DNA from 3 places in the Sorangium sp. So ce426 genome. Region 3 is predicted to be linked to each of the others. Evidence: predicted binding sites of a transcription regulator. Region 3 holds the regulator's gene; each other region holds the start of a gene.
The links. The regulator HrcA, encoded in region 3, represses chaperone genes, less so after heat shock. The targets are predictions, from matches to a motif close to GNTAGCACTCNCCNNNGGNGAGTGCTANC.
Positions count from the first base shown of each region.

Region 1: the regulator HrcA is predicted to act here: its motif matches at 1,924-1,952, upstream of groES (co-chaperone GroES).
Region 2: the regulator HrcA is predicted to act here: its motif matches at 6,274-6,302, upstream of groES (co-chaperone GroES).

Region 1 is NZ_CP150341.1:4,018,978-4,028,715, reverse strand. Features, by position in the region: gene groL (chaperonin GroEL) at 1-1,441, opposite strand, end outside; gene groES (co-chaperone GroES) at 1,510-1,806, opposite strand; tRNA gene WMF44_RS15100 (tRNA-Gln) at 2,446-2,519, shown strand; tRNA gene WMF44_RS15095 (tRNA-Glu) at 2,559-2,633, shown strand; gene WMF44_RS15090 (hypothetical protein) at 2,821-3,792, opposite strand; gene WMF44_RS15085 (DNA adenine methylase) at 4,357-5,244, shown strand; gene WMF44_RS15080 (hypothetical protein) at 5,272-5,538, opposite strand; gene WMF44_RS15075 (DUF2339 domain-containing protein) at 5,834-9,738, shown strand, end outside.
Region 2 is NZ_CP150341.1:8,589,106-8,598,843, reverse strand. Features, by position in the region: gene WMF44_RS31940 (class II glutamine amidotransferase) at 1-144, opposite strand, end outside; gene asnS (asparagine--tRNA ligase) at 723-2,063, opposite strand; gene WMF44_RS31930 (PDZ domain-containing protein) at 2,128-2,967, shown strand; gene WMF44_RS31925 (TrmH family RNA methyltransferase) at 2,983-3,510, shown strand; gene WMF44_RS31920 (GNAT family N-acetyltransferase) at 3,553-4,086, opposite strand; gene groL (chaperonin GroEL) at 4,215-5,843, opposite strand; gene groES (co-chaperone GroES) at 5,877-6,167, opposite strand; gene WMF44_RS31905 (hypothetical protein) at 6,674-7,225, shown strand; gene WMF44_RS31900 (hypothetical protein) at 7,225-7,890, shown strand; gene WMF44_RS31895 (response regulator transcription factor) at 8,046-8,882, shown strand; gene WMF44_RS31890 (hypothetical protein) at 9,218-9,738, shown strand, end outside.
Region 3 is NZ_CP150341.1:8,822-18,559, forward strand. Features, by position in the region: gene WMF44_RS00025 (aspartate aminotransferase family protein) at 1-821, shown strand, start outside; gene WMF44_RS00030 (HAD family hydrolase) at 823-3,270, shown strand; gene WMF44_RS00035 (Fur family transcriptional regulator) at 3,322-3,834, opposite strand; gene WMF44_RS00040 (hypothetical protein) at 3,933-4,994, opposite strand; gene WMF44_RS00045 (hypothetical protein) at 5,065-5,859, opposite strand; gene WMF44_RS00050 (hypothetical protein) at 5,929-6,054, shown strand; gene hrcA (heat-inducible transcriptional repressor HrcA) at 6,225-7,268, shown strand; gene WMF44_RS00060 (RluA family pseudouridine synthase) at 7,261-8,331, opposite strand; gene WMF44_RS00065 (response regulator transcription factor) at 8,370-9,404, shown strand; gene WMF44_RS00070 (ArnT family glycosyltransferase) at 9,502-9,738, shown strand, end outside.

The sequences.
Region 1 (9,738 bases), 4.0 Mb from region 3:
TCGCGGCGTTGTAGCCGAAGGTCGGCGCGCCCGACCGGACCTTCTCCGCGACCACCGTCCCGTCGACCCCCGCGTTCTGGGCGATCTGGCGGAGCGGCGCCTCCACGGCGCGGCGCACGAGCCGCACGCCGACGTCGCGCTCGTCGTTGAACTTGAGCGACTCCAGCGAGGCGGCCGCCCGGAAGAGGGCCACGCCGCCGCCGACCACGATGCCTTCCTCGACGGCCGCGCGGGTCGCGTGCAGGGCGTCCTCGACGCGCGCCTTCTTCTCCTTCATCTCGACCTCGGTCGCCGCGCCGACCTTCACCACCGCGACGCCGCCGGCGAGCTTCGCGAGCCGCTCCTGGAGCTTCTCGCGATCGTAGTCGCTCGTCGTGTCCGCGATCTGCTTGCGGATCGCCTCGATGCGGCCCTTGATGGCGGTCTTGTCGCCCTGGCCGTCGACGATGACCGTGTTGTCCTTGTCGATCTCGACCCGCTTGGCCGTCCCGAGGTCGCGCAGCGTGGCGCTCTCGAGCTTCTGGCCGAGATCCTCCATGAACGGCGTCGCGCCCGTGAGGATGGCGATGTCCTTCAGCATGTCCTTGCGGCGATCGCCGAAGCCGGGCGCCTTCACGGCGGCGACCTTGATCGTGCCGCGCAGCTTGTTCACGACGAGCGTGGCGAGCGCCTCACCCTCGACGTCCTCGGAGAGGATGAGCAGCTCGCGCCCCTGCTTCACCACCTGCTCGAGCAGCGGCAGGAGGTCGGCCATGGCCGAGATCTTCTTCTCGTGCACGAGGATGAGCGGGTTCGTGAGCACCGCGGTCATCTTCTCGGGGTCGGTCACGAAGTAGGGCGAGAGGTAGCCGCGGTCGAACTGCATGCCGTCGACGGTCTCGAGCTCCGTCGTCATGCGCTTGTTCTCCTCGACCGTGATCACGCCCTCCTTGCCGACCTTCTCCATGGCGTCGGCGAGGATCTGGCCGATCTCCTTGTCGCCGTTGGCGCTGACCGTGGCGACCTGGGCGATCTGGTCCTTGTCCTTGGTCGGCTTGGCGGCCTTCTGCACGGCCTCGATGACCTTCGCGACCGCCGCGTCGATGCCGCGCTTCAGATCCATCGGGTTGTGGCCGGCCTCGACGAGCTTGAGGCCCTCGCCGAAGATCGCCTGCGCCAGCACCGTCGCCGTCGTCGTGCCGTCGCCGGCCTTGTCGCTGGTCTTCGAGGCGACCTCGCGCACCATCTGGGCGCCCATGTTCTCGAGCTTGCCGGCGAGCTCGACCTCCTTGGCGACCGTGACGCCGTCCTTCGTCACGACCGGGGAGCCCCAGCTCTTCTCGATGACGACGTTCCGCCCCTTCGGCCCGAGGGTCACCTTGACCGCATCGGCGAGCGTGTTCACGCCCTTCAGGATCGCGGCGCGGGCGCCGCGGCTAAAAACGATCTGCTTCGCAGCCATCTCTCAATCCCCTCGCGGCCGCGCGGCCGCGTGTACTAACGCTTGCGTTCGGTTGCCTCGGACCTGGTTCAGGAGGCGGACTCGGTCACGGCGAGCACGTCGTCCTCGCGGATGAGCACGTGCTCCTCGCCGTCGAGCTTCACCTCGGTGCCGCTGTACTTGCCGAACAGCACCTTGTCCCCGACCTTCACATCGAGCGGGCGAACCTTGCCGTCCTTCAGGACCTTGCCGTTGCCCACCGCGACGACGCGCCCCTCGATCGGCTTCTCCTTCGCGGCGTCGGGGATGATGATGCCCCCCTTGGTCTTCGTCTCGCTCTCGACGCGCTTGACGACAATCCGATCCTGCAGCGGCCTGATTTTCATGCTGGCTCCCTCGTCCTCGGCTTGTTGACTGACCATCGGCTCGCCGGAGGTCCCGTTCGCCCCCCGCTGGGGCGTTCCGCCCGCGCGACACGAGCTAAGTGCCCGAGATCGCAGTCTCTTGGCACTCTCCTAGGCCGGTGGCTAAACCGCGGCCGAAAGTAAATCAGTCACCCGGCGCGTCAAGGGCACGCAGCAGGGAGCGGCGACTTTTCCGGGGCTCCGGGGCCAAGCGTCCCGAACGGCGAAGCTGAAATGTCTGGAAAAACGACGGCGAGCGTCGCGACATCGTGGAGGCTCCTCAGGGATGAGCCCCCTCTGACAGCGCGGAGACAACCTGGACGGATCATGGAGAGAGCGCGAACGACAGCAGCGCGACGAGCGACGAGCGACGAGCGACGAGCGACGAGCGACGAGCGACGAGAACGGACGGCATGCAACGAGGGCGGAGCGGGTTGAGCGAGGAGTTGGGCAGGGCGAGGCGCCTCGCTCCCCCGCGGAGCGCTCGAAACACGCGAAAGTTGGGCGATTTTTGGCGGCGAGCATTTTTGTTCGGCGGGCCCGATTTTGATCGCTTGACAATCCAGGTAGCCCGAGTAGATTCCGCGGCCCGTGGCGCTGATGAACACGGCGCTGACCCCTTGGGGGATCGTCTAACGGCAGGACGCAAGATTCTGGCTCTTGCTATCAAGGTTCGAATCCTTGTCCCCCAGCCAGGCCGCTCAGCTCTGCTGTCGGTCTTTTCCACAGAACAAGGTCCCATCGTCTAGCGGTTAGGACATCGGCCTCTCACGCCGGTAACGCGGGTTCGATTCCCGCTGGGATCGCCACTTCACCCCAGTCGCCTCGTTTCCTGCTGCTTCCGTCCCATGTCGTGCGTCGAGCACGACGCGAAGCGCAGCGTCATCGACGAGCGCGAGCGCGCAGATTCCGCCGGCGCCTCGCGGGCGAGGCGCCGCCCTGTGTCCTGTGGCTCCTCGGCCAGGACGGCGGCGCTTTCTCCTCGCGCCCGTGCTGTCAGCCTGAGCCGCGGCGGCCGTCCGCCGGCCGCCGGGGCTTCTCGGGGGGCACCGCCGACGCGACGAGGAACCCTTCGGCGCGGTGCGGGGCGAGCCCGCAACGCGCGTTCATGCGCTTGGCGATCTCGTCGCCGGCCCTGACGAGCGCGTAGAACCACCGGATCCCGAAGCGATCGTGCCCTTCCCGGAGCGCCGCCGCCTGCAGGGGGGCCCCGAGCCCCCGCCCGCGGTGGTCCTCGCGCAGCGAGGTGCAGATCGGCATGGCCGTCCACGAGGGCGCCTCGCCCACGTCGGAGATCCAGAGCGGCGGGGCGCCCAGCAGCCCGAGCTGCGCGAGCGCCTCGCGCCCGCCGATCTCGGCAGGCTGCGGCCGCGTCATGACACACAGGGTGGCGCAGCCGATCAGCGCCCCCGCGCCGTCGCGCAGCGCGAGCGTCAAGGAGCGCCCCTCGCCGCCGCGCAGGGTCCACCCCGGGAGCGGCGCGTGGCCGCTCTCGGCCTGAAGCTCCTGGATCGCGCGGATCGACGCCTCGTCGTCGTCCGGCGACACCCTGGACAGGCGCAGACCCGGGGGGAATGTGCGAAACCGGCTGAGCCCCTGCACGGCGGCGCGCACCTCGCCGGCCGGGGCGCCCATCACCGAGAGGTCCTCGTCCACGGAGAGCCCCGCCTGGCGCAGCGACGCGGAGAGCGCAGCGAGCTCCGGCCGGGGGGCGTGCAGGATCACGCGCTCGAAGCAGCGCACGAGCGCCTCGCGCCGCTCCGGCGGCGTCCGCTGGGCGTGCAGCAGGATCAGCGAGCGACCGTCGGTGGTGATGCCGTCCTGCTCGCCGATCCAGTCGCGGGCGGCGTACAGGATCCGCTGAGCACGGTAGTCCGCGGCTTCACCGAAACAACCCGGTCCGTCCGCAGGACCGGGGCCGCGCTGCTGCGGGGCGTCGTCGCGATCGAGGTCGAAGGCAAGCATCATGGCGGCATCCCTCCTGTCGAGAAGCAACGGCGGCTTCCACGCATGGCGGCCCCTCGAGGAGCCACCACCCGGCGCGGGACGCCCGCGCCCAGCGCACGAGCGAGCCCCTGCCGCGCCGCGCAGGTCCACCGGCGAGATGGCCTGACGCGGCGGTGCGCGAATGCGGGAGGACTCCGCTCCACCAGCGGCTGTCCAGCCCGCGTGTCGAGACTTCAACTTATCCCTGCTCGGCGATCGCGCAAGCGGCGACATGCCATGATCCGGGCAGCGCCAGAGCCGGGACACGCACGCTCATGCATGCTTACAAGCAACCGGAATCACTGATGAATCAGGCCAACATCCACCGTCGACCTCAAGGCACATCGCCGCCCGACGGGGCCGCGACATGGACATAGAACGACCTAGCCTGGAGAGACCCATCGCCCCGGGCACCCGGGCGTCGGGGGCGGACCGGCGAGACGCGTCGGACGCGTCGGACGCGTCGGACGAGCGCGCTCGCTCGCAGTGCCTTCGGCGGTTGAGGACGATCGCGCGCCCTGGTAGGTTGGCGTCCAGTATTGCGCGATGACCACCGCCCTTGTCACCGACCCCGACGACGACGCGCCCGTGACGCCCCGCCCGTTCCTCAAATGGGCGGGCGGCAAGGGGCAGCTTCTCCGACAGTTCCAGCCGCTCCTCCCCGCGTCCTACGGGCGCTACTTCGAGCCCTTCATGGGAGGGGCCGCGCTCTTCTTCTGCCTGCAGCCGAAGCGCGCGACGCTGACGGACGTCAACGCCGAGCTCATCGACTGCTACCGGGCGGTGCGCGATCGGGTCGACGAGGTGATCGCCGCGCTGGGCAGCCACACCTACGAGGAGGCGCACTACTACAAGGTTCGTGACGTCGATCCCGCCTCGCTCACGCTGCCCGAGCGCGCCGCGCGGACCATCTTCCTGAACAAGACGGGGTTCAACGGGCTCTACCGGGTCAACAGCGCCGGCCGCTTCAACGTGCCTTTCGGCCGCTACGTCAAGCCGGCCATCTGCAACCCGCCCCAGCTGCGGGCCTGCTCGGCGGCGCTGCAGGGCGTCGAGATCGAGGTCCGCGACTTCGAGCGCGTGCTCGACCACGCCCAGGAAGGCGACTTCGTGTACCTGGACCCGCCGTACTCGCCGGTCTCGTCGACCGCGAACTTCACGTCCTACAGCGCGCGCGGCTTCGGCTTCCACGACCAGGAGCGCCTCGCCGCCCTCTTCGCGGAGCTCGACGGGCGAGGCGTCCAGGTGATGCTCTCGAACTCCGATGTTCCGGAGATCCCGCCGCTCTACAAGCGGTTCAAGATCGACCGCGTCGCGGCGCTCCGGAGCATCAACGCGAAGAGCGACGCCAGAGGCCGCGTGGGGGAGATCGTGATCCGGAACTACGGGGCCAGGCGGAGCCGCAAGGCGGCGCCCGCAGACAAGGCGGGCTGAGCCCGGCGCCGCCGCGCGGCGCGCGGCTCAATCGACGGTCTTCCCCTCGCGCTTCCCCGGATCGGGGGCCGCGCGCTCCTCGGCGTACGCCATCGCCACCTCGATCTCCTCGTGGATCTCGCGCGAGGTGACCTTGTTCCCCGAGGGATCGACGGCCTCCCACACGAAGCCGCGGACCTCACCCGGGCGCTCGGGTATCCAGCGGACCCGCAAGGTCCAGCCGTGCAACTCGGCCGTATAACCACCTTCCTCGTGATCCCGCTGCCATGCAGAGACGGTCGGGTGCTTCACCATCGCGATGTCTCCGCCGCAGAAGGCCGAGAGGACAGAAGAACTGTTCCCGAATGGCCGCGCTCCCCCCCCGAGCAACGCCGCCGTCCGGGAACACGGGGAAGATAGCAGGCGCCCGGCGCGCGGCGATCAGGCAGGCGTGTGTTCCTCATGCGGGTGCACCTTACCCGAATCCCAGCGCGCGCCGAAAGGTCCTCCCCTTCCGATGGGGCCGTCGGCGCGAGCAGCGTGAACAGCACAGGCATCGTCGCGCGGACGGGCGGCGCCTGCGACGCGCACCCCATGCTACGAAGCATGTATGGGGGCAGGCATCGTCGTTTTCTTCGGGCTCGCGCTCGTCGCCTATCTCCTGGTTGCCCCGCTCGTCGCCTTCGTGTTCGCCGTCCGGGCCAACCGGCGCAACGAGGACCTGCTGCTTCGGATCCACGCGCTGGAGCACCGGGTGGCCGAGCTCTCCGGGCAGCGCGGCCGCGCAGCGCTCACCGCAGCGGCGGAGAGCCCGCGAAGCACACACGGCCTGGAGCAAGAGCGGATTGCCCTGGGCGCGATCCCGCCCCCAGCGGCGGCGCAACCCGCGCTCGACGCCGAGGGCGCAGGTGCGCCGCCCGCGCTCGACATCGCGACCGCCGGCGCGCCGCCCGCGCTCGACATCACGACCGCCGGCGCGCCGCCCGAGATCGCGCATCCGACAGCCACCGCGCCCCCGGCGGTCGCGTCCATGGCGGCCGCCGACGCGGCGGCCGCGGCGCCCCCCGCGGTCGGGTTCCCGGATCCCGCTGCTTTTCCGGTGCCTCGCGCGCCTCGCCCCGCGGCGACGCTCGACGCGAGCGCCTTCGGCGCCGGCTCGCCCGCGCGCCGCGAGGCCCCGGAGCGACCCTCCATCGAGGAGCGGCTCGGCCTCACCTGGCTCACCCGCGCAGGCGCGACCACCTTCCTGCTCGGCGCGCTCTTCTTCTTCAAATATGCCTCGGACAACGCCTGGATCGGGCCGCTCGGGCGCGTCGCGATCGGCGCCGCGACCGGCGCCGCGCTCCTCGCCATCGCCGAGGTGCTCCGCGGGCGCGCGCAGCGTCGCTTCGTCCACACGCTCATCGGCCTCGGCCTCTCGGTCCTGATCGCGTCGGTGTGGGCGAGCGCCGCGCTGTACGAGCTCGTCCCGATCCCCGCGGCATTCGCGGCGGACACGGCGCTCCTCCTGCTCGGCGCCGGCCTCGCGCTCCGTCACCGCGGCGAGGCCATCCTGATCCTCAGCCTCGTCGCCGGCTTCCTCAACCCCGTCGTGCTGTCGACGGGGCAGGACCGGCCGCTCGTCCTGTTCGGCTACCTCCTGCTCATGACGAGCGTCGCCCACGCCGTCGCAGCGAGGCTCGGCTTCCGCGTCGCGCCGTGGCTCGCGATCGCAGGCCACACGGCGCTGTTCTGGGGCTGGTACGCCGCGCACTTCGACGCCAGCGCCGCCCCGGCCGGCGGAGACCCGGACGCGGCGCCCTGGCTCGACTCGCCCGCGCAGGCGCTCCCGGGGCCCTACTTCCCGCTCGCCGCGCGCGCGGCGCCCCTCGCGTTCGTCGCGCTCGCCGCGGCGCAGGGCGTCCTGCGCGCGCTGTGGCTGCGCCGCGCGCCCGCCTCGAGCCCCGATCGAAGCGCCGCACCGACCGGCGCCGCACCGACCGGCGCGGCAGCGACCGGCGCGGCAGCGACCGGCGCGGCAGCGACCGGCGTCCTCCGCGTCGCGGCGCGCGCGGACGCCACGGCGACCAGCATCGCCGCGCTCGTGCTCGCCCACGCGGGCGCGGCCGCGCTGCTCTTCGACGCGCCGCGCGCGCTCACGGCCACCGCCATCGCGCTCGCGCTCGCGGCGCTGGTCGCCCTGCGCGCGCCGGAGGAGGGCGCCTGGCTGCTGGCGCCGATGGGCGCCGCCTTCCTCGCCTTCGCCGCGACGTTCGCGGACGCGCCCGCCGCGCACCGGACGACGCTCGTCGCGCTCGTCGCGGCCTGGACGCTCGTCTACCTCGCGGGGTGGCTCCGCGGCGCCGGGCTCGCGCGCCAGCTCGATCGGAAGACCGCCGTCGCGTGCTCCGCCGGCGCGGCGCTCTTCGCCTGCACCGCGGGCATGCTGCTGATCGAGGCCGACGCGGCGCTCTTCGCGCTCGCGCTCGCGGGCGCGGCCGCCCTCGCGACGTGGACGGCCGCGCGCGCCGCGCTCCCCGCCCTGCTCCTCGCCGCGGCGATCGTCTCGGCAGGCGCGCTCGCGGCGGCCGCGCATTTCGCGAGCGCGCCCGCGGACGCGGGCGCCTCGGCGGCCGCCGATGCCGTCGACGCCGTGAGCGCCGTCAACGCCGTCAACGCCGTCAACGCAGGGTTCCTCGGCGCATCAGCGCTCGTCATGCTGGTGTTCCTCGGCGCCGCGGGCGCCTCGGCGCGGCGCGCGCGCGAGCCCGGCGCGCCGGCGCTCTCGTGGTCCGACGCGCTCGCCGCGTGCGTGGCCACGCTCGGGTTCGTCGCGGCCGCGCTCGGCGCCACGCCGGAGGACACGCCGACGCTCCGCGCGCTGCTCACCGCGGGCGCCGGCGCCCTGGACCTTTCGCTCGGCGCCGCGCTCCTCCGCGCCGGCGTGACCCGCCCCGGCGCCGCGCCCCCCGCCGATCGCGTCGCCCTGCTCCTCGGACAGGCGCTCGCCCTGTTCGCCGCGGCCGTCGCGTTCGGGCTCGGCGGCGCGACGGTCACCGTGGTCTGGAGCATCCTCGCGGCCGTGGCGGCCGCGATCGCGGCGCGCACCGGCGAGCGCGCCTGGCTCGCCGTCACCCTGCTGCTCTTCGCCGCCACCCTCGGGCGGGCGCTCGTCGTCGATCGGGCCGAGGCCGAGGCGCTCGTGACGACCTGGTTCGCCACGCACGGCCGCGACGGGACCATGGCGGTCCCCGTCCTGCTCAACGCGAGGACCTATGCGTTCGCGGGCGTGAGCGCCGCCCTGCTCGCCGCGGGGCGGCTGCTGTCGCGCGCGGCGTTCGCCCGCCCCCCGGACGCCGCGCGCGCCGAGCTGCGCGGCGCCGCGGCGGCGGCGCTGGCCGCAGGGTATGCGCTGCTCATCACGACCGTCGTCCTCGAGGTGCGGAGCGCGATCACCGCGCTCCCCGCCGCCCCCCCTGCCCCGCTCGACGCGGCCGAGTTCGCCGAGCTCACCGTGCAGCACCGCGCCGCCCTCGAGGGCCAGCAAGGCGGCCTCGCGATGGCGACGACGCTCGTGCTCGCCCTCGCGGCGATCGCGCTGCTCACCGCGGGGTTCGCGGCGCGCGACGCCTTCCATCGCTACGCCGGGCTCTCCCTGTTCGCCGTCACCATCGCGAAGCTCGTGACCTGGGACGTCTGGCACGTCGAGCGCATCTACCAGATCGCCCTCTTCACGGGCGTCGGGGCGCTGCTCGTCGGCGGAGGGTTCCTCTACGCGCGGTTCGGCCGGCGCCTCGTGACGCTCCTGCGCGCCGGATCGCGGGGCGCGGCCGGGCCGCTCGCGCTGCTCGCGGCGATGGGCCTCGCGCGGCCCGCCGAGGCGCAGACCGGCGCGGCGCTCCCGACCGAGAGGCACGCGCTCGTCCGTCCCATCGAGGGCGTGGACGCCGCCGGCGACCGCCGCGTCGACGTCGATCTCGACCTCTACCGCGAGAGCCGCGCGGAAGAGCTGCTCGCCGACGTCCGCATCGCAGGCCCCGACGGCGCCGAGGTGCCCTACGTGATCCGCGAGCCGGGCGCCGCGCACGCGTCCGGGCGGATCGCGGCCACGATGCTCGATCCTGGGGTCGACGCCGCCGGCGTGGCGCACGCGACCTGGGCGCTCGACGCGCCCGGCACGCGCCACTGCCGCGTCGAGCTCAGCGTCACCGGCGGCAGCTTCCTCCGCGAGGCGCGGGTCGAGACCGGCGCGGATCCGAGGGCGCTCAGCGAGGTCGCGCGCGGCGCCCACGTGTACCGCATCCCCCAGGGCTCGGAGACGGTCGAGCACCTGTCGGTCCGCTATCCCCTCTCGCGCGCCGCCCTGGTCCGGATCCGCCTTGTCCCCGAGGGCGCCCCGGCGCGCGACGCGGCCGCGGACGTCCGGATCACGGGCGGCGCCGTCTCGTGCGAGCCGCAGGCCCCCGCCGAGTCCCCCGCGCTGCTGCCGCTCGCGATCGTCGAGACGCAGCGGGACAGCGAGGCGAAGACGACGCT
Region 2 (9,738 bases), 4.6 Mb from region 3:
AGCCCGGACATGCGCCACGAGGATGTCGGCGCGCACGTCCTTGGTCATGTCGGCCAGGCTGATCTCCGGTCGATCATCGATCGGCCGGCGCTTGAGGAGAATCTCTCCTCCCTGGTAGAAGCCGACCCCCCAGCCAGGGATCACGCCCTCCCTTCGGCGAACCGTGAGGGCACGTTCTTCGAGCTCGATCGCACGCGCGCCGAGATCCGGACGGTTACCGATAAAGCCGACGAGACGAGCCATAGCTTTGTCCTCGCGAGTTGGGTCGGGGAGGCGGGGGCAGGGTCCGGCTCGCCGGTAGAGCGCTCCCTCATCTGCAAGCAGGGGTGGCTCCGTCGGTCGGCCGAGTGAGCGTGGGTCGCGGGTTGCGCCCTATGCTTTCTTGATACGACAGAGTCGCCCTGCAAGCGGAGCAAAAACGGATCCCCAGCGGCGAGGCGGGGCGCGGGCACGGCCTGACCACACTGCCCGCCGTTGTCGCGCGTCGCGTGGGCGTGGGCTTGCCGATCGCGTTACCTCTTACTCACGCTCCTCGCACAGCGTCGCGATTCCGACGCGTGGGTGCGCGCGAGGAGCGGCTAGCCTCGTCTGCTCCCACGCTTCCACGCTTCCACGCCCCCCACGCGTCGGCTCGCCGCGTCGGCGCCGTGGCGCATCGCGCCGTGAACGAGGCGCTGCGAAGCGGCGCCCAGAATTTCCGGCAGGATCTCTGACGCGCGGCACTAAGGCGAGAGCCGATTCAGCATGCGCGGGAACGGGATCGTCTCGCGCACGTGCGGCAGACCGCAGATCCAGGCGACGCTCCGCTCGACGCCGAGCCCGAAGCCCGCATGCGGGAAGGTGCCATACCGGCGCAGATCCAGGTACCAGCCGAACGCCTCGGGGGGCAGCCGATGCGCCTCGATTGCCCGCTCGAGGGTGGCGAGATCATCCTCGCGCTGCCCGCCCCCGATCACCTCTCCATAACCTTCCGGCGCCAGGACATCGACGCAGAGCGCGAGCCGGTCGTCCGTCGGATCGCGCTTCATGTAGAAGGCTTTCACCTGAGCCGGATAGCGGTGAATCATGACGGGGCGATCGTACCGGCTGGAGATGATCGTCTCGTCCTCGCCGCCGAGGTCCTCTCCCCAGGGAAAATCCGGAATTTCGGCCTCTCCGGCCATTTTACGTTTCTCCGCGCGCGCCTCGTTCAGGATGGCGACGGCCTCGTCGTAGCGGATGCGCGGGAACGGCTTCTTGACGGCCTCGAGCTTCCCGACGTCGCGCTCGAGCACCGCGAGCTCGGGGCGGCGCCGCTCGAGGACCCGCTCGACGATGAAGCAGAGGAAGTCTTCCGCGAGGTCCATGTCGCCCGCGAGGTCCATGAACGCCACCTCGGGCTCGACCATCCAGAACTCGGCCAGGTGGCGTCGGGTCTTCGACTTTTCCGCGCGGAACGTGGGCCCGAAGCAGTACGCCTTCCCGAACGCTGCCGCCGCCGCCTCCATGTAAAGCTGCCCCGACTGGGTGAGGTACGCCTTCTCGCCGTGGTAGTCGGTCTGGAACAGCGTGCTCGTCCCCTCGCACGCGTTCGGCGTGAAGACCGGCGCATCGACGAGCGTGAACCCGCGCCCGTCGAAGAAGTCGCGGATGGCCTGGATGATGGTGTGACGAACGCGCAAGATCGCGTGCTGCCGCTTCGATCGCAGCCAGAGGTGGCGGTGATCCATGAGGAAGTCGGTCCCGTGCTCCTTCGGGGAGATCGGGTACTCGCCGGCGGTGGGGCCGAGCACGCGGAAGCCGGACGCGGCGATCTCGTAGACCCCGGCGCGCTTCGGGTGCGCCTTCACCTCGCCGACGACGTCGATCACGCTCTCCTGGGTGACCTTGTCGGCGGCCGCGAAGACCTCGTCGCCGACGTCGCTCTTGGCCATCACGCACTGGACGGTGCCGAAGCCGTCGCGCAGCTCGAGGAAGTGGAGCTTGCCGCTCGATCGCTTGTTGTAGAGCCATCCGCGGAGCACGACAGTGCTGCCGACGTGCGCGCTGAGGTCGCTGGTAGCAATGACGGGCTGATCCTGCATGGGCGCCCGAAATAGCACGGTTTAGTTGCGGCTGACGCCGGCTCCGGCCAAAAATGGCGCCATCTTGGTCCTCCAACGGCATCGCGCGCTCTCGCTCTGCTTGCCCGCGTTCCTCCTGCTGCTCGCCGGAGGTGGCACGCCGCTCGCCGCGGGCGGCTGCTCGGCGCTCTATCCCGAGCTCTCGGCCCGCCTGCACGAGCCTCCTTCAGACCAGGAGCTGCATCCTCCGCCGCCCGAGAACGTCCGATGGCTGCGGGTCGTCCGGGCGAGAATCCCGGAGCGCACTCGGGACGGCCGAGCCTGGGATTCCGGCGCCGGTGACCTCCCGGACCCCTATGTCCGCGTCTTCGTCAACGGCGCGGAGATCTTTCGGACGGCGGAGCAAGCGAACACGCTCGAGCCGACCTGGCCCGAAGGACCCAGCGGGAACTTCGAGATCATGCCCGAGGACCGGCTCCGGGTGGAGGTCTGGGAAGCGGATCCGCTCATCGACAAGCCGATCGGGGTGCGCGACATCGGCCGTCCGAGCGATACACACCGAGCCGCAGGGGAGATCGAGATCCAGCTCGACGCGGGCGGCTCGCTCACGCTCGCGTTCCAGCCGGCGCACGCCAGGTTCGGCCTCGGGCTCTGGTACCAGCTGCATTCCGGCTCGGCATTCATCTCGCGGACGATGGAGGGCGGGCCTGCAGAGCGCGCCGGGCTCCGCAAGGACGACGAGGTGCTGGAGATCGCCGGGCAGCCAGTGCGGCGCATGTCCGTCGCGGCGATCCGGGGCGCGCTCGACGCCGTGCCGCGCGCCGGGCTCGTGCTCCTGGTCAAGCACGCCACGGGCACGACCGAGCGGATCAGGGTCCACGAGGGGCCCATCTATCCGCTGTTCGATCGCTTCGCCGCCGAGTAGGGGAGCCAGCGCGCCGTGAAGATCCCGCCCTTCGGGCTCACCACCCGGGAGATCCGCGAAGAGCTCGCCCCCTTGCGGAACGACTTCTCCGTCGCCGTCTGCCGCGCGAAGAACCCCTTCAACATCGGCGCCATCATCCGCGTCGCGCACTCGTTCCTTGTGCGGGAGATCTTCCTGATCGGGACCGAGCCCTACTACGAGCGCGCTTCGATGGGCATGCAGAAGTACGAGACCATCGTCGAGTGCCCCGACGAGGCGAGCTTCCTCGAAGCGGCGCGCGGCCGCCCGCTCATCGGCGTGGAGCGCGATCACGCGCGGCGCACCTTCTGGGAGGCGCCGTTCCCCCGCGGGCTCGTGTTCCTCTTCGGCAGCGAGGATGACGGGCTGCCGCAGGCGCTGCTCGACGCGTGCGAGGACGTGATCGCGATCCCCATGTACGGGATCAACCACTCGTACCCGGTGGCGATCGCGGCGGGCATGACCCTGTGCGAGTGGGCTCGGCGGCGCGATCCGCGCGGCGGCGTGAGCCGCGCAGGAGGGTGAGCGGCGCCGAGGCGGGCCGCCGTCCACGGGGACGGAGGGGCGCTACTCGGGGTAGCGCTCGAAGACGAGGAGCTCGCCCAGGAGGTCGTGATCGAGCGTTCCAGCAGGGCGCATCCCGAGCTTCTCGATCACCCGGAGCGACGCGCGGTGCCAGGCCGGCGTGGTCGCGATGACGCGCCTCACGCCCGGCTGCTGCAGCGTCCAGTGCAGGACGGCGCGCGACCCCTCCGTCGCGTAGCCTTGGCCCTGGGACTTGCCCTCGACGCCGTAGCCGATCTCCACCGTGCCGGTCGCGTCGGGCCGGCCGTTCAGCACCACGCTGCCGACGACGACGCGCTCCTCCTGCCCGCGCGTCACCATCAGCCGCGTGCCCCACAGGAACGCCTCTGGATCGTCGCGCAGCCGGTCGAGCGGCGAGCTGAAGGCGCGCTCGACGAGCGCGCGCCCGGGCCAGGCGCCAGGGAAGCGCGCGCCGGACAGGGCCTCGGCCTCGGCGCGATCTCCGCGGATGACCGCCTCGAGCAGGGGCAGCGAGACCGGGGTGAGCGCCAGGCGCTCGGTAGTCAGGGTGCTCATCGCGAACCTGCGCCGGATCAGATCATGCGCCGCGGCCCGCCGGAAGTCGAAATGGCGAAGGGCCGACTTCCTGAGGAGGAAGTCGGCCCTCGCCCGCCGGGCTTAGCGGTCAGCGCGGCGCGCCGCGATCAGAAGTCGTGGCCGTGGCCCGCGTGGGCGCCACCAGCCGCCGCCTTCTCCTCCTTCGGCCGCTCAGCGATGAGCGCCTCGGTGGTGAGCATCAGGCTGGCGACGCTGGCCGCGTTCTGGAGCGCCGACCGGACGACCTTGACCGGATCGATGACGCCCATCTCGAGCAGGTTGCCGTAGTCGCCCGACGCCGCGTTGTAGCCGTACGAGTCCTTGCCGTCGCGCACCTTCTGCACGACGATCGAGCCCTCTTCCCCGGCGTTGGCCGAGATCTGGCGGAGGGGCTCCTCGATGGCGCGGCGGATGATGTTCACGCCGAACCGCTGCTCGTCGTTGACCTTGAGCTTCTCGAGCGAGCTCTGCGCGCGGATGAGCGCCACGCCGCCGCCCGGGACGATGCCCTCCTCGACGGCCGCGCGGGTCGCGTGGAGCGCGTCCTCGACGCGGGCCTTCTTCTCCTTCATCTCGGTCTCGGTCGCGGCGCCGACCTTGACGACCGCGACGCCGCCCACGAGCTTCGCGAGCCGCTCCTGGAGCTTCTCGCGGTCGTAGTCGCTCGTCGTGTTCTCGATCTGAGCGCGGATCTCCTGCTGCCGGGCCTTGATCTTGTCCTTCTTGCCCTGGCCGCCGACGATCGTGGTGTTGTCCTTGTCGATGAGGACCGTCTTCGCGCGGCCGAGATCGCTGATCGTGACGTTCTCGAGCTTGAGGCCGAGCTCCTCCGCGATCACCTGGCCGTCCGTCAGGGTGGCGATGTCCTTCAGCATCTCCTTGCGGCGGTCACCGAAGCCCGGCGCCTTGACGGCCGCGCAGTGCAGCGTGCCGCGGAGCTTGTTCACGACGAGGGTCGCGAGCGCCTCGCCCTCGACGTCCTCGGCGATGATGAGGAGCTGCTTCTGGCTCTTGGCGATCGCCTCGAGCACCGGGAGCAGGTCCTTCATGTTGGAGATCTTCTTCTCCGAGATGAGGATGTAGCAGTCCTCGAGGTTCGCCTTCATGGCCTCGGGATCGGTCACGAAGTACGGCGAGAGGTAGCCGCGGTCGAACTGCATGCCCTCGACCACGTCGAGGGTCGTGTCGGCGCTCTTGGCCTCCTCGACCGTGATCACGCCCTCCTTGCCGACCTTCTCCATGGCGTCGGCGAGGAGCTTGCCGATCGTCTCGTCGCCGTTCGCGCTGATCGTGCCGACCTGCGCGATCTCCTTCGCGTCCTTGGTCTGCTTGGCGGAGCTGCGGAGGTGCTCGACGATCGCCTCGACCGCCTTGTCGATGCCGCGCTTGATCTCCATCGGGTTGTGCCCGGCCGCGACGAGCTTGGAGCCCTCGCGGTAGATCGCCTGGGCGAGCACCGTCGCGGTGGTCGTCCCGTCGCCGGCGATGTCGCTCGTCTTCGAGGCGACCTCGCGGACCATCTGGGCGCCCATGTTCTCGAAGCGGTTCTCGAGCTCGATCTCCTTGGCGACCGTCACGCCGTCCTTGGTGACCGTCGGCGAGCCGAAGCTCTTCTCGATGACGACGTTGCGCCCCTTCGGGCCGAGGGTGACCTTGACCGCGTCGGCGAGGGCGTTGACCCCCGCGAGGATCATGCTGCGGGCGGACTCGTTGTAGATGATTTCCTTGGCTGCCATGGTGTCTCTCCTAAGTTCCTTCTGTCGCCCGCGTCACTTCTCGATCACGCCGAGGATGTCGTCCTCGCGGAGGATGAGGTGCTCCTCGCCGTCGATCTTGACCTCGGTGCCCGAGTACTTGCCGAAGAGGACGCGATCGCCCTCCTTGACGTCGAGCTTCCGCACGGTACCGTCCTCGGCGACCTTGCCGTTGCCGACGGCGACGACGGTCCCCTCGATCGGCTTCTCTTTCGCGGTGTCGGGAATGTAGAGACCTCCCTTGGTCTTCTCTTCTTCCTTCACGCGCTGAACGATCACGCGGTCCTGGAGCGGTCGAATCTTCATCTTTGCAAGTCCTCCGGGGACGAGCGCCGCGTCCCACGAACGGCGGACCCAGCCGGCGCAACGGAGCGCGCCGGAAGGCCCCCTACGATTGCAGTCTGGGCACTTTGCTAGCACTCACCTGTGGCGAGTGCTAGCGAGCGCGCGGAAGATAGCCACCCCCTGGAGGGTGTCAAGAGTGGTCCCAGGCCGGCACTTTGCGCGTTGGCAGCCAGGCGCGGAGGTGGCTGTAAGTTCTGGAGATCGCAGGGGAAGGTGCGTTGCGCAAGGCTGGGCCCGGCGGAGCCCCTCGGCTAAAATGCCCTTATGAGGGCAAAGCTGCGGCAGCACAGTGACGCGATGCCCTCAGGGCCTCCAGCCCGAGGGAGGCCGTCAGGACGTGTCTGGTTGACCTGAGCGCGCGGTGGCCCGGGTTACGTCGGTATCCAGGGCACCCGCATAAGTGAGGTGCCGCTGTGAGCCAAGCGATCTCTCTCTCCCCGAGCATGACCCGCTATTTCCAGGAGGTTGTGGACGAGGCGCTCCGAGTTCGGAACGTCGCTGCCACCGAGGCGGCGTCGAGCTACCTCGTCGGTCTGCTCTGTGCTTTTGCTCACCCGGACGAGCATGCCGAGTCTGCCTTCAACCAGCCCCTGACCTTTCTTCTGCGCGACGCGCTGGAAGCCTCCGGAGCCGAGCGTTTCCAGCGGCTGCGTAACCTGGGAGACAGCGTGCTCTACGTGGTCGGCTTCTTCGGCGGCCACATCGAGCTGAAGGGGGTCGATCGCGGCTACGTGGTCGGGGTCGGGTCGACCGCCTACCACCATGCGGCCGCTATGCTGCGCCTCAATGCGCGCGTCGGCCAGGGGCCCGATGTTCTTTCGGAGATGGCCGAGAAATTCGAGCGGTTCGTGAGCGTCCTGAACGATGTGGCCGACGGCACGCTCGCGTCGGGGGCTCGGGACGAGCGCTCGGTGCTCCGGCTGTACGAGCGCTGGGTTCGTACGGGATCGAGCCGCCTCGCGGATGAGCTCGGGGCACGAGGGCTCGTGCCGAGCCGTGGTACGGGCGGGCTCAACTGATGCAGGGGGCGACCTTCCCGTCCCGGATCCAGCAGCACCTGGCGCGCACGTATGCGCTCGATGACGCGCCCGCGGTCGACGATTTCATCCGGCTGACGGACGGGAGCGCGCGCGAGGCGCTGCTGATCCGGCACGCCGACGGGGATATCGAGATCGCGCTGCACCTGCCCCGCCGGGCGATCACGCGGGGGCGAGAGCGGACGTTCGACGAGATCTGCCAGATCGTCGAGGGCGTGAGCCACTTCCTCTATGTGGCCGAGCGGGCCCGCAGGGAGCTGCCGGCGACCCAGCTCGAGCTCGAGCTCCAGGCCGAGGTCGACAAATACGTGCTGCTCGTTCATGGCGATCTGGCGGACGAGGTCGAGCCGCCAGGCCCGCCGCTCCGGCGCCGCCACGAGGCGGCCCCACCGGGGGCGGGGCGCTTCGAGCCCGAGCGCGCCGCGCGGATCCGCGCCCATCTCTTCGAGCGGGTCACCTTCATGGATCCACCGGGCACGGAGACCGGTGATCGCTACCGGATCGCGAACGATCTGGCGGCGCGGTTCGCGGGCCGACTCGAGTCCGAGTTTGCCCGCCACGGGCGTCATGCCGAGCTGCTCGCGGCGCTGCGACGCTTCTATGCGGCGGGGCAGACGGAAAAGATCGCCCTCGCGCGCGCCGCGTGAGCGCATCCTCCCGAACGCTCGGGATCGCTCGGGAGGACGGGGACGGGCGGGGACGGGCGGGGACGGGCGGGGACGGTGAAGCGCGCTCGCCGCGGCCGCGCGCTCTCGTTCTCTCTTGACCGGTTCGCGCGCACGTACTCTCATCCGCATCCACGATGCCTTCCGCGAGCACGATGCCGCCCCGTGTGCTGGTGGCCGAAGACGAACCGGCGATGTTGAGCCTCGTTGCGCGTCACCTGAGGAACCTAGGGTTCTCTGTGATCGAGGCTTCCGAGGGTGATGCCGCCTGGGAGCTCGCGCGTGAGCACCAGCCGGATCTGGTGATCCTGGACGTGATGATGCCCGGCATGAGCGGCTGGGAGATCTGCAAGCGGCTGAAGAGCGACACGTCGGACGGACGGCCGTTCGCGAGCACCGGCGTCATCATGCTCACCGGGATCGGCGAGAACCTGAACGAGATGACCTCGCCGCTCTTCGCCGCGGACGCCTGGTTGAACAAGCCGTTCGATTTCGCGGATCTGGACGCGCGGGTGCGCGAGACGCTCGCGCGTTATGCGAAGCAGGTTCCCGATGCGAACGGCGCCAGGGCTCAGGCAAGCGCGGTTGGCGAGGAGCCTGAAGCCGCGGCGCAGCCGCCTTCCAGAGAGCGGGCGACGGGGGCGAAGAAGTCGGCGGCAAACGGTGCCATGGCGAGCACGGCGGCTGCGAAACGATCGGCCGTGACGAAGAAGCCGGCCACCAAGGCGGCGAAGAAGCCGGCCGCGACGAAGAAGCCGGCCACCAAGGCGGCGAAGAAGCCGGTCGCCAAGGCGGCGAAGAAGCCGGCCGCCAAGGCGGCGAAGAAGCCGGTCGCGGCGAAGAAGCCGGCCGCCAAGGCGGCGAAGAAGCCGGTCGCGGCGAAGAAGCCGGCCGCCAAGGCGGCGAAGAAGCCGGTCGCGGCGAAGAAGCCGGCCGCCACGAAGGCGGCGTCCAAGAAGAAGTCGATGAAGTGATCCAATCCGAGGCGGGCGCCGTGCGCGGCGGCCCGTCACCTTGTTCCCACGCAACGTACGCGTGCCGCTGCCGAGCCGGGCGCAGAAGAGCCGTCCGATCAGCGCCCCGAGGGAAGACCCCCACCCACCACCGGCAACGCGCATCCATGCCGGCGGCGCGCTGAGCGCAGAGGCTGCCCTGCACGGGAATCATCAGGGCTCGCCGCGCGTCATTCCCTCGTACGTCGCGCGGAGCCTCCCAGGAACTTTCGGGCGCCTGACCCGTCAGCAGGTACAATGCTGCGACGTTTCCCCTTCGAGGGCCCCCGCGGGGGGCGCCCGGAGCGCTGAGCACCGTGAGCGACTCTCGCACGAAGCAACTGGACCGCATTCGCAGCGCCGCGCTCGCGGTCGAGCTGAGGCTCCGGTTCGGGCGCGCGCTGCGCGCGCTGCCGAGCGCGCTGACCCTCGCGCTCGCGCTCGCCGCCGGGACGCTCGCGGTGCACAAGGCGCTCCCGGCGTACCTCGGCGAGCCGCGCGCGCGCCAGCTGCTCCTCGGCGCGGGGCTGCTCGTGCTGGCCACCCTCGTCGTGGCGATGCTGCGCCGCCTGCCTCCCCGCGCCGGCACCATCGCCCTCGATCGGCACCACGGCCTCCACGACCGGCTGACGATCGCGCTCGCCTTCGACGCGCTGCCCGCAGCGCAGCGCACCCCCCTGATGGAGGCGGCGATCGACGACGCCTGCGAGCACGCCGCAGGGCTGCGCCCCGCTGGCGCCGCGCCGCTCGCGCTCCCTCGCGAGCTCTGGACCTCCGCCGCGGTGGGCCTCGGCGTGCTGGCGGTGGCGCTGCTGGAGGTGCGCACCCCGCGGAAGCA
Region 3 (9,738 bases):
TCATCGCGTTCGACAACGCGTTTCACGGCCGCACCCTCGGCGCGGTCGCCCTGACCGGGACGCCGAAGTACCGCGAGGGCTTCGGCCCTTCGCTCGACGGCGTCACGCACGTGCCGTACGGAGACGCGGCGGCGGTGCGCGCGGCCATGGGCCCGGACGTCGCGGGGATCCTCGTGGAGCCGGTGCAAGGGGAGGGCGGCGTGCTGCCGGCCCCGGCCGGCTTCCTCGCCGAGCTGCGGCGCATCGCCGACGAGCACGGCGCGCTGCTGCTCACCGACGAGGTGCAGACCGGCATCGGGCGCACGGGGCACTGGCTCGGCGCGAACTACGACGGCGTCCAGGCGGACGCCGCGGCGCTCGCGAAGGGGCTCGGCGGTGGGTTCCCGGTCGGCGCGCTGGTGCTGCGGGAGCGGCTCAACGGCGCGCTGCCCCCGGGCTCGCACGGCTCGACCTACGGCGGCAACGCGCTCGCCTCCGCCACGGCGCGCACGGTGCTCGCGGTCATCGAGGAAGAGAAGCTGTGCGAGGCCGCCGTGAAGCGCGGCGAGCAGCTCGGCCGCGGCCTCGCCGCGATCGCCGCGCGGCTGCCGGGCGTGTGCCTCGGCGAGCGCGGGCGCGGGTTGCTCCGCGGGCTCATCCTCGCGCCGACCGTCGACGCGCGGGCCGCCCTCGGCCGCGCGCGCGATCGGGGCGTGCTGCTCACGATCGCTGGCAGCAGCGTGCTCCGGTTCACGCCGCCCCTGATCGTCAGCGAGGCGCAGATCGACGAGGCGCTGGCCGAGGTCGAGGCCGCGCTCTCCGAGACGCCGGCTGCAGGTTGAGGTGGTCGCATCGCGCGCCGCGGGTCCCGCCGTCGCACCCGTCCCGTGCTCGGGCTGCAGCAAGCTGATCGATCCCCTGCGCGCGGGGCAGGTGGCGATCTTCGACCAGCGCTTCCATTACTTCTGCAACGCGCGGTGCCGCCACGCCTTCCTCGGTGAAGCGCCGCCTGCGCCGGGGGACGGCCGGCCTGCGGGCCTCGCGGCGTCGGGCGCGCCCTTCGCCGGCCCTCCTCCCCGGGGGCTCCCGTCGGGCGCGCCGCCCGGCGCCGGCGGGCACCACGCCTCCACCCCGCGCACCCCGCGCGCGGAGCCCGCGCGGGCGAGCGCCGACGAGGGCGCGGCGCGCGTCGCGGACCTCGACGCGCCGATCGTGGACGCGTTCCCCCCCGTGTCGCTCGACGAGAAGCTCCCCGATCTGCCCGTCCTCGACGACGATCGCGCGCTGCTCGAGCCCATCGGGAACACCATCCTGAGCGAGGAGCCGCAGCGCTACGACGCGGTCGAGGCGCGGGACATCGGCGCGCTCCTGCTCGTGCTCGCGATCATCGCGGGGACGCTGGCCGTCGCGCTCACCCTCGCCGGGGACGCGAAGCTCGTCATCGGCGCGCGGATCGTGCTCGCCACGGTGAGCGCCGGGATGCTCCTCGGCCGCGCGGCCACGACCGCGCGCGACGCCACCGATCCGCACCCTGCGCCGATGCTCGCCCCCGTCCTTGGCGGGCTCGTCGCCGCCGTCTGGGCCCTCTTCGGTCAGGACCGCGCCCTCGCGGCCGAGGCCGCGTCGCTCGCCGGCGTGATCGCCACCGCCAGCGCGATCAGCGCGTGGCTCATCGAGAGCGCACGACACCGCGTGTTCGCGGAGCGGGCGTGGATCGGATCCGTGCTCTCGACCCCGGCGCGCCGGCCGCCTTCCGCGTGGGCGCAGGGCCAGGCGCCCGCCGACCGCGCCCCTCAGCGCGGCGGCGACGGCGGTCCTGTCGAGGGCGCCGGGGATGAGCTCCACGAGCTGCGACCGGGCGAGGGCGTCCAGGTCGACGCGGGGGAGATCGTCCCCGTCGACCTCGTCGTCACGGGCGGCGACGTCGAGGTGCTCCCCTGGATCGGCGCGACCACGCCGACCCGCCGCCGCGACGGCGACCCGGTCGTCGCCGGGGCCACCGTGGTCCGGGGTCGCCTCGTCGGCGCGTGCACCTTCTCCGGGGGCGATCGCGCGGTCGCGCGCGTCCTGCTCGACGCCCGCCGGCGCGCGGACGCCCTCGCGCCCATCGCGCAGGCCTCCCGCGCGCTGACCGAGCGCTGGGCGATCGGCGCCGCGGCGATCGGCGCGCTCTCCGCCTTCGTCGCCGGGCGCGCTCCGGTCGAGATCGCGATGACCGCGGCCGCCGTGCTCGCCGCGCTGTCCACGGCGATCACGGCCTCCATCGCCTCGGTGCACGTCGCGCGGGGCATCTTGCTCGGGCTCCGCCGGGGCATCGTCTACAAGAGCGCCGACGCCTGGGATCGCGCAGGGAAGACCTCGGTCGCCGTGTTCTGCGCCCGCGGCACGCTGCTGCTCGGCGAGCCCGAGCTCGCGGAGCTGGAGGCGACGGGCCAGAAGCTCAAGCCGAGCGACGTGCTCGCGCTCGCGGCCGGGGCGGAGCGCACCGAGGAGCACCCCGTCGCGACGGCCATCGTCCGCGCCGCGCGCGCGCGCGGCTTGCGGCCCGACGGCGTGCGCAACCCCAACTTCCACCCCGGCCTCGGCGTGACGGCCGTCACCTCGTCCGGCGAGGAGCTCTGCGTCGGCAACCGCGCGCTCATGCTCGAGCAGCGGATCTCGATCGCCGCGGCCGAGAGCCGCGTCGCCGAGCTCGAGGCGCTGGGGCGCACGGTGGTCCTCGTCGCTGTCGGCGCTCGCCTCGTCGGCATCATCGGCCTGCAGGACGGGCTGCGCCCCGGGGCGCGGGCCGCCATCCAGCACCTGCTCGACGCGCAGATCGAGCCCGTGCTGATGTCGGGCGACGCGCGCGAGACGTGCGAGGCGATCGGCCGCTCGCTCGACATCGATCACATCCGCCCCGAGATCCTCCCCGCGGATCGCGGCACGGAGGTGCGTCGCCTGATCGACGCGGGCACGAGCGTCGCCGTCCTCGGCCACGCGGGCGTCGACGACGCCGCGCTCGGCGCCGCGGACGTCTCCGTGGCGCTCGGCGCCGCCGGCTCGGCGCCCGCCGACTTCTCCACGGTCCTCGCGTCGGACGACGTCCGCGACGCCGCGCTCTCCCTCGCGCTCGCGCACCGCACGCGCCTCGAGGCGCGCGTCGGGCTCGCGCTCAGCGTCGCCCCGGCGCTCGTCGGCGCCGCGGTCATCGCCGCGTTCGTGCTCCCGCCGGCCTACGCGCCCATCGCCTCGCTGCTCGGCGGCGTCATGGCCGTCGTCCACGCCCGCGCGCTCGACGCGAAGAGCTGAGCGCCGGGCGCGCTCTCGCCGGCGCGGGGCTCCTCGCCGCGCCGGGGCGGGCTACGAGACGTCGGGCGTCGTGTCCTTGGCGTCGCGGCAGTCCGCGCAGACGCCGTACATCTCGTGCTTGTGCCAGGTCACCTCGAAGCCGTACTTCGCGGCGATCTCTTCCTGGAGCGCCTCGATCCGCGGCTCCTCGAACTCGATGATCTTCCCGCAGTTGACGCAGATCAGGTGGTCGTGGTGCGCGCTGGCGTCGTCCGCCAGCTCGTAGCGGCTCAGGCCGTCCCCGAACCGGCGCTCGGAGGCGACGCCGCACTCCGCGAGCAGCTTGAGCGTGCGGTACACCGTCGCGTACCCGATGCCTCGGTCGTGCGCGCGCACCTCCGCGAGCAGGTCCTCGATGGTCATGTGCGGGGCGCCGGAGAAGAACGTGTCGACGATCAGCCGGCGCTGCGCGGTCGATCTCAGCCCCTTCTTCGCCATGTACGCCTGGAGGCGAGCGCGGAGCCGGTCGAGGGCAATCTGGTCCACGTGGCTGGCGCCGCTCCCCTCTCTCTCCATGACGGCCATGGCAAGTTTATCCCGTTCGCGGCGAACCGCGTCAAGGCCGGTGACCGAGCCCACGTGGCGCGACCTCGCCGACGCTGCCTGTGCCCCGCCCGTCGGCGCTACTCGCCGACCTGCGCCATGTAGCTGATCTGGGCCGCCGAACCTCCGAGGGGGCTGAGCAGCGTGATGGGAGGCGCGACCAGGCCGGCCGCCGCCGTGTTGTCGATGACGACGTAGTAGAGGCCCGGGCGCAGCGCGTACCGGCGGGTCTCGATGATCCCGGGCTGGAGAGGGCCGCCTGCCTGCACCGGGCCTGGCGGGGGTCCGAGCGGCTTGCCGGTCTGGTACGCCTCGCGCCACGCGTCGCCGGTGGGTTTGTCGACGATCATGAGGTCCACGGGCGCGCCCTGCGCGCTGACCTTGAGGTAGAGCGCCTGGTCCGGGTCGGCGATCTCGAACGGCCCGAGGTAGTCGCGCTGGTTCGCGTACACCTCGACGGTCTCGTTTGCGAACGTGTACCGCTCCTCGTCCTCCGCCTCGAACGGGTGGTGCGGTCGCTGGGGCGGCATGAGGATCCCCAGCGTGAAGTCCTTCCCTGTCTCCTCGTTGTAGAGGACGGTGAACCCGCGGGTCAGCTCGCCAGCGACGATCTGGTTGCCGAGCAGGTTGGCGAGCCCTCCGAACGGCGGGACGTTGGCCATCACGTCGATGACCGGGTTCTCGACGTAGCCCAGCTGGAAGCTCGGGCCTTGCACGATCCGGTTCAGCCGTCCCCACACGTAGACGTTGTCGTCCGCGATCTGGAAGTCGGGCCGGTACTCGACGGACGTCGTGAGCGAGAAGCCCACCCGCTTGGCCGGCTGCATGTAGCCGTAGCCCGTGCCGGCGATGTGGACGGTGATCGTCTGGGCCGCGTCGTTGACGTCGTACGAGCACTGCATCGGGAAGAACCGCCCCATGGACGCCGATCGGTCCTGCAGGCGCAGCGAGACCCCGCTCTTCAGCATCTCGGGGCAGATCTTGCTGGCGCCGAAGTTCGAGAACAGAAACCAGCGGAGGGCGGGGCTCGCGTTCACGGGGCCGCTGACGCAGGGGCAGCCGACGAACGTGAACGACAGCGCGACAGCGGCGAGCGCCAGCGCGGCGGACGCGCGGGAGAGCGGGGGTCTTCGTGCGGGCACGCGGGCTAACATAGCGGGTCGACCTCGGAGGGAGAGCGGGTTTGCGCGCGGGGGGACGGCCCCTCCCGGATCAGCGCACGAGATGCCATTGGACGCCGGGGGTCACCTCGAGATGCAGGTGATTTTTGTGCGCCCGGTCGTAGTTGGGCGTGAGGATCGACGTGAAGATGTGCTGGTCCAGGGCCTCGCACACGATGGATCGCAGCTCTCGCGCCGCCGCGTCCGCTGGAGGGCCGCTGCCCGCCCCCTTGCCGGCCCGGCGGGGCCGCCCGGTCGGGCCGGCGCCCTCGCCGCAGACCGGCGCGCCGCGCCTGCCGACGAAGTCGCGCTCCACCTCGAGCCAGTCCTCCGCGAACCCGCCGCCGACGCGCTCCTTGATGAACCTGTAGGGGTCGATCGCGAGCCCGCCGGGGTGCCTCGTGGCGAGCCTGCCCTCGGGCCACATCCTGGCCGGAGGCCGCCAGGCCGAGAACATCAGCACCTCGTCGATGTCGTGCGCGCGGAGGATCCGGCTGAAGTCCGAGAGCGCGAGCGCGAGGCGGCAGTCGAAGACGTCGTGCGGGTTTCCCGCGCGTTGATGGGCCGGCAGCGCCGTCCGGTAGAGGACCCCGCCGACCCCCTGCATCAACCGCACCGGAGCGAGCACGCCCGGCGCGCGCTGCACCGGCTGGAACGCGATCTTCCGCTGCGTGAGCGCCGCACGGCATTGCTCCGCGCTCATGGCCGCGTAGCGCGCCGACGGGTGCTTCGCCCAGTCCTGGTGGTACCTGACCTTCGGCTTGCCCTGCGCGCTCGGCGCGGCGGCGAGGGGGCCGAGCGCGAGGGCGAGCGCGCAGGCAGCGGCGGCGTGGCGTGCAGGCGGCATCGTTGCGGTACATCCTCGTGCGAAGCAAGGCAGGCCGACCCTCTCGGGGGGCCAAGTGATCACGTGCACGTGATCGAGGTGATCGAGGTGATCGAGATGATCGAGGTGGCCGAGTGGCCGGCCGCGCCGCCATCCGGCGGAGCGGGGCCCCCCGTGCGCGGGGTGGCTGCTGCCCGATCCTACCGCGACATTTGACCGGGCCGCGCGATCCCCTCAAAATGGGTCGCATGCGTGTCCGTGGGTCAAGCGCCCGCACGCGCAGCTTGACGTACGGGAGCGAAGGTCCGGCCCGCATGGCTTCCCGGTCCGGGCGGTCCCTGTCCAGGTAGCCACGGCGGCGCGCTTGTACGCTGCATGCAACTGACATGGGTGATCTTTCCAACCGAGCTCGAAAGATCCTTTTCGCCGCGGTCACCGAGTTCATTGCAACGGGCGACCCAGTTGGCAGCAGGACGCTCGCCCGGAAGTACGGGCTGGATCTCTCGGCTGCGTCGATCCGCAACGTGCTCGCCGACCTCGAGGAGGCCGGGTACCTCCACCAGCCGCACACCTCTGCCGGGCGGATCCCGACCGACCGCGCGCTCCGGCTGTTCATCGACGCGCTCGTCGAGCTCCGGTCGCTGTCGCCCGAGCAGCAGGCCGAGCTGAGCGCCAGGTTCACCGAGATCTACGCGGGGGCGAACGATCCGCTCCGCGAGACCGGGCGCTACCTCTCGGAGCTGTCCGGCGCCGCGGCGGTCGTCGCGGCGCCGCGGGCGGAGCTCCGCGCCCTCGCCCAGCTGCGCTTCATCCCGACCAAGCCCGGGCAGCTGCTCGCGGTGCTCGTCTTCGCCGACGGCTCGGTCGCGAACCGCTTCATCTCGGCCGACGAGACGATCAACGAGGGCGAGCTCACCCGGATCCACAACCTGCTCACCGACGTCATCGAGGGGCGCACCCTGGGCGAGATCCGGGACCTGTTCGCCCGCCGCCTCGCGGACGAGCGCCTCCAGATCGACGCGCTGAGGCGCCGCGCCTTCGAGCTCGGCAGCAAGGCGACGGCCGACGTGACCCCGCGGAGCGAGGTCGTCATCGAGGGGCAGAACCGCCTGATCGATCTGCCCGAGTACGCCGACGTCGACCGGCTCAAGAAGCTGATGAAGGCGCTCGAGGAGCGCGAGGAGCTCGTCGATCTGCTCGACCGGACGCTCGCCGCCGGCGCGGGCGAGGTCACCGTGTTCGTCGGCAGCGAGGCGGGCGACCTTGGCGGAGGCCAGCTCAGCCTCGTCGCCGCGCCGTACATGGAGAACGGCCGCGTCGCCGGGACCGTGGGCGTGCTCGGCCCGACGCGGATGGACTACGCGAAGGTCATGCCGCTCGTCGACGCCACGGCCGCGGCGATGACCGAGGTCCGCGGCAAGGTCAAGTAGCGCCCTTCCGCTGCGGCGCGCGGAGCCGCTCGAGCACGTCGTCGAAGTCCGGGGGCGGCGGCGCCTGGAAGCGCATCGGCCGGTCGTCGGCCGGGTGGTCGAAGCCGAGCTCGGCCGCGTGGAGCATCAGCCGCGCGGCCGGGACCCTCGTGCCTCGGTAATTCCGCACGTAGACGGTCTCGCCGACGAGCGGGTGCCCGGCCTCCGCGAGGTGGATGCGGATCTGGTGCGTGCGTCCCGTCTCGAGCCGGCACGCGACGAGCGTCACGCCCCCGGCGCCGGCCCCCTCCGGCGGCCCTCGGAGCACCTCGATCGGCTCCACGTGCGTCACCGCGAGCTGCCCCTCGCGCCGCCCGTCTCGCGCCGAGCCGCGCAGCCCGTCGCCCCGATCCTCGACGAGGTAGCTGCGGTAGGTGCCGCGCGGGACGGCGCCGTGCGCGAGCGCCAGGTACTGCCGGTGCATCGCGCGGACGCGGAGCTGCTGCGCGAGGTGCTTCTTCGCGGCGAGCGTCCGCGCGAAGACCAGCAGCCCGCTCGTCCCCTTGTCGAGGCGCTGCACAACGCCGAGCGGCGCGCGCCCGCGCAGGCGGTCGCGCCTGGCCAGCACCTCGCGCACCAGCGCGTCGAGGGTCGCGGCCTGCTCCGCGGGGGCCTCGTCGCCGTACGGGATGGTGCTCACCCCGGCGGGCTTGTTCACCACGACGACGCTCGCGTCCGCGTAGACCACGAGCTCGCCCTCGAGCTTGCGCCGCCGCACCGTCTCGGGCCTCGGCGCGTGCAGGCGGACCTCGATCAGCTCCCCGCCGAGCACCCGCCGGCGGGCGCTCGTCGCCACCGCGCTCCCGACCAGCACCTTGCCGGTCTCGATCAACCGGCGCGCGTCGGACCACGAGACCTCGGCCAGCGCACGGACGGCCCCGTCCAGCGGGCGCCGATCCAGCTCGGCGGGCACCGTCCAGCGGCCATCCTGCGGAGGCCGCACCTGGGCGGCCGGGTGGACGCCGGTCGTTTCGGCGGATTTGTCTTCGTGGCTCGGCGGAGTGGCGGGTCGGAGCGGACGCATGTAGAGCTCACCGGGGCGCCTCGGCTCCGCCCACCAGCGTGGGACCGGGCTCTACCGGCGCGGAAAAACGCGCCTCCGCGGGGCCCGCGGGGGCGAATTACACCGCGAATGTTGACACATCGCGCGACGGGGGCCGAAGATATCCAGAGCCGTCATCGCTTTCTCGCCATCTGAGAGGAGACCCGTTCGTGGCCAGCACCCTTCTCGCCGTAGACGACAGCGTGACCATGCGCAAAGTGCTCGAAATCACCTTTGCGGGTCAGGATTTCCGCGTCGTGACGGCGAGCAGCGCCGACGCTGCGCTGCAGAAGCTCAAGAGCGATAAACCCGACCTGGTGATCGCCGACGTCACGCTCGAGCCGAAGAACGGCTACGAGCTGTGCAAGGCGATCAAGCAGGCCTCACCGGCGACGCCCGTCCTGATCCTGTCGTCCAAGCAGAACCCGTTCGACCCCGCGAAGGGATCGGGCGCGCAAGCGGACGATCACATGGACAAGCCGTTCGACACCCAGCAGATGATCGACAAGGTCAAGAAGCTGCTGGCGTCGCGCGGCGAAGCGAAGCCCGCCGCCGCCGCTGCGGCCCCTGCCGCCGCGGCGTCCGCGCCCGCGCGCTCTCCTGCGGCGCAGCCCGCGGCCGCCGCGCAGCCCGCGGCCGCCGCGCAGCAGGCGGCCGCCGCGCAGCAGGCGGCAGCGAGCCCGCTCCAGCGCGCGAAGACCCTCATCTACACGCCCAACGCGCCGGCCACGAGCGCTGCGCCGGCCCAGGCCTCGGTCAAGACGGCGCCGGGCGGCTCGGCGAACGTGCCGGTCACGACGACGATGGCCTTCTCGCCGACGCCGGTGTCCGGCGTGCCGAAGACCGCGACGGGGCCTGCCGCCGTCGCCGCGACCGCCTCCGCGCAGGTCAACGGCCAGATGGCGAGCAAGCTCGAGGGCCTCGGCCTCACCTCCGAGCAGGTGGAGGCCGTGATGGCGCTGTCCCGCGACGTCGTGGAGCGCGTCGTGTGGGAGGTCGTGCCGGTGCTCGCCGAGACGATCATCAAGGAAGAGATCGCGCGCCTGACGAAGTAGGCCGCCCACCGCGGCCCCTGCCTGGCCGTGGCTGCTTTGTCCGGCGACCTGAAGTTGCTACGCCAGGGCCGCGCCTCGCTCCGCGGTCGGCGCAGCCATGAACGACACACACGACAAACGCAGCGGTGCGCCCGCGGACGCCCGCGACGGGACGGCCGCGGGCGATCTGGAGAGCTCAAGCGCTCCTGAGCCACGCGCGCCTTCCGCCGGTGACGGGTTGGCAGAGAGCGACGGCATGGTCGGGATGGCCGGGGCCGCGGCCGACGCCGAGGAGGCTCGCCTCGTGCCGCAGGGCAACCCGCTCCGCTGGCGTGGCGCTGCCGTGTCCGCCGCG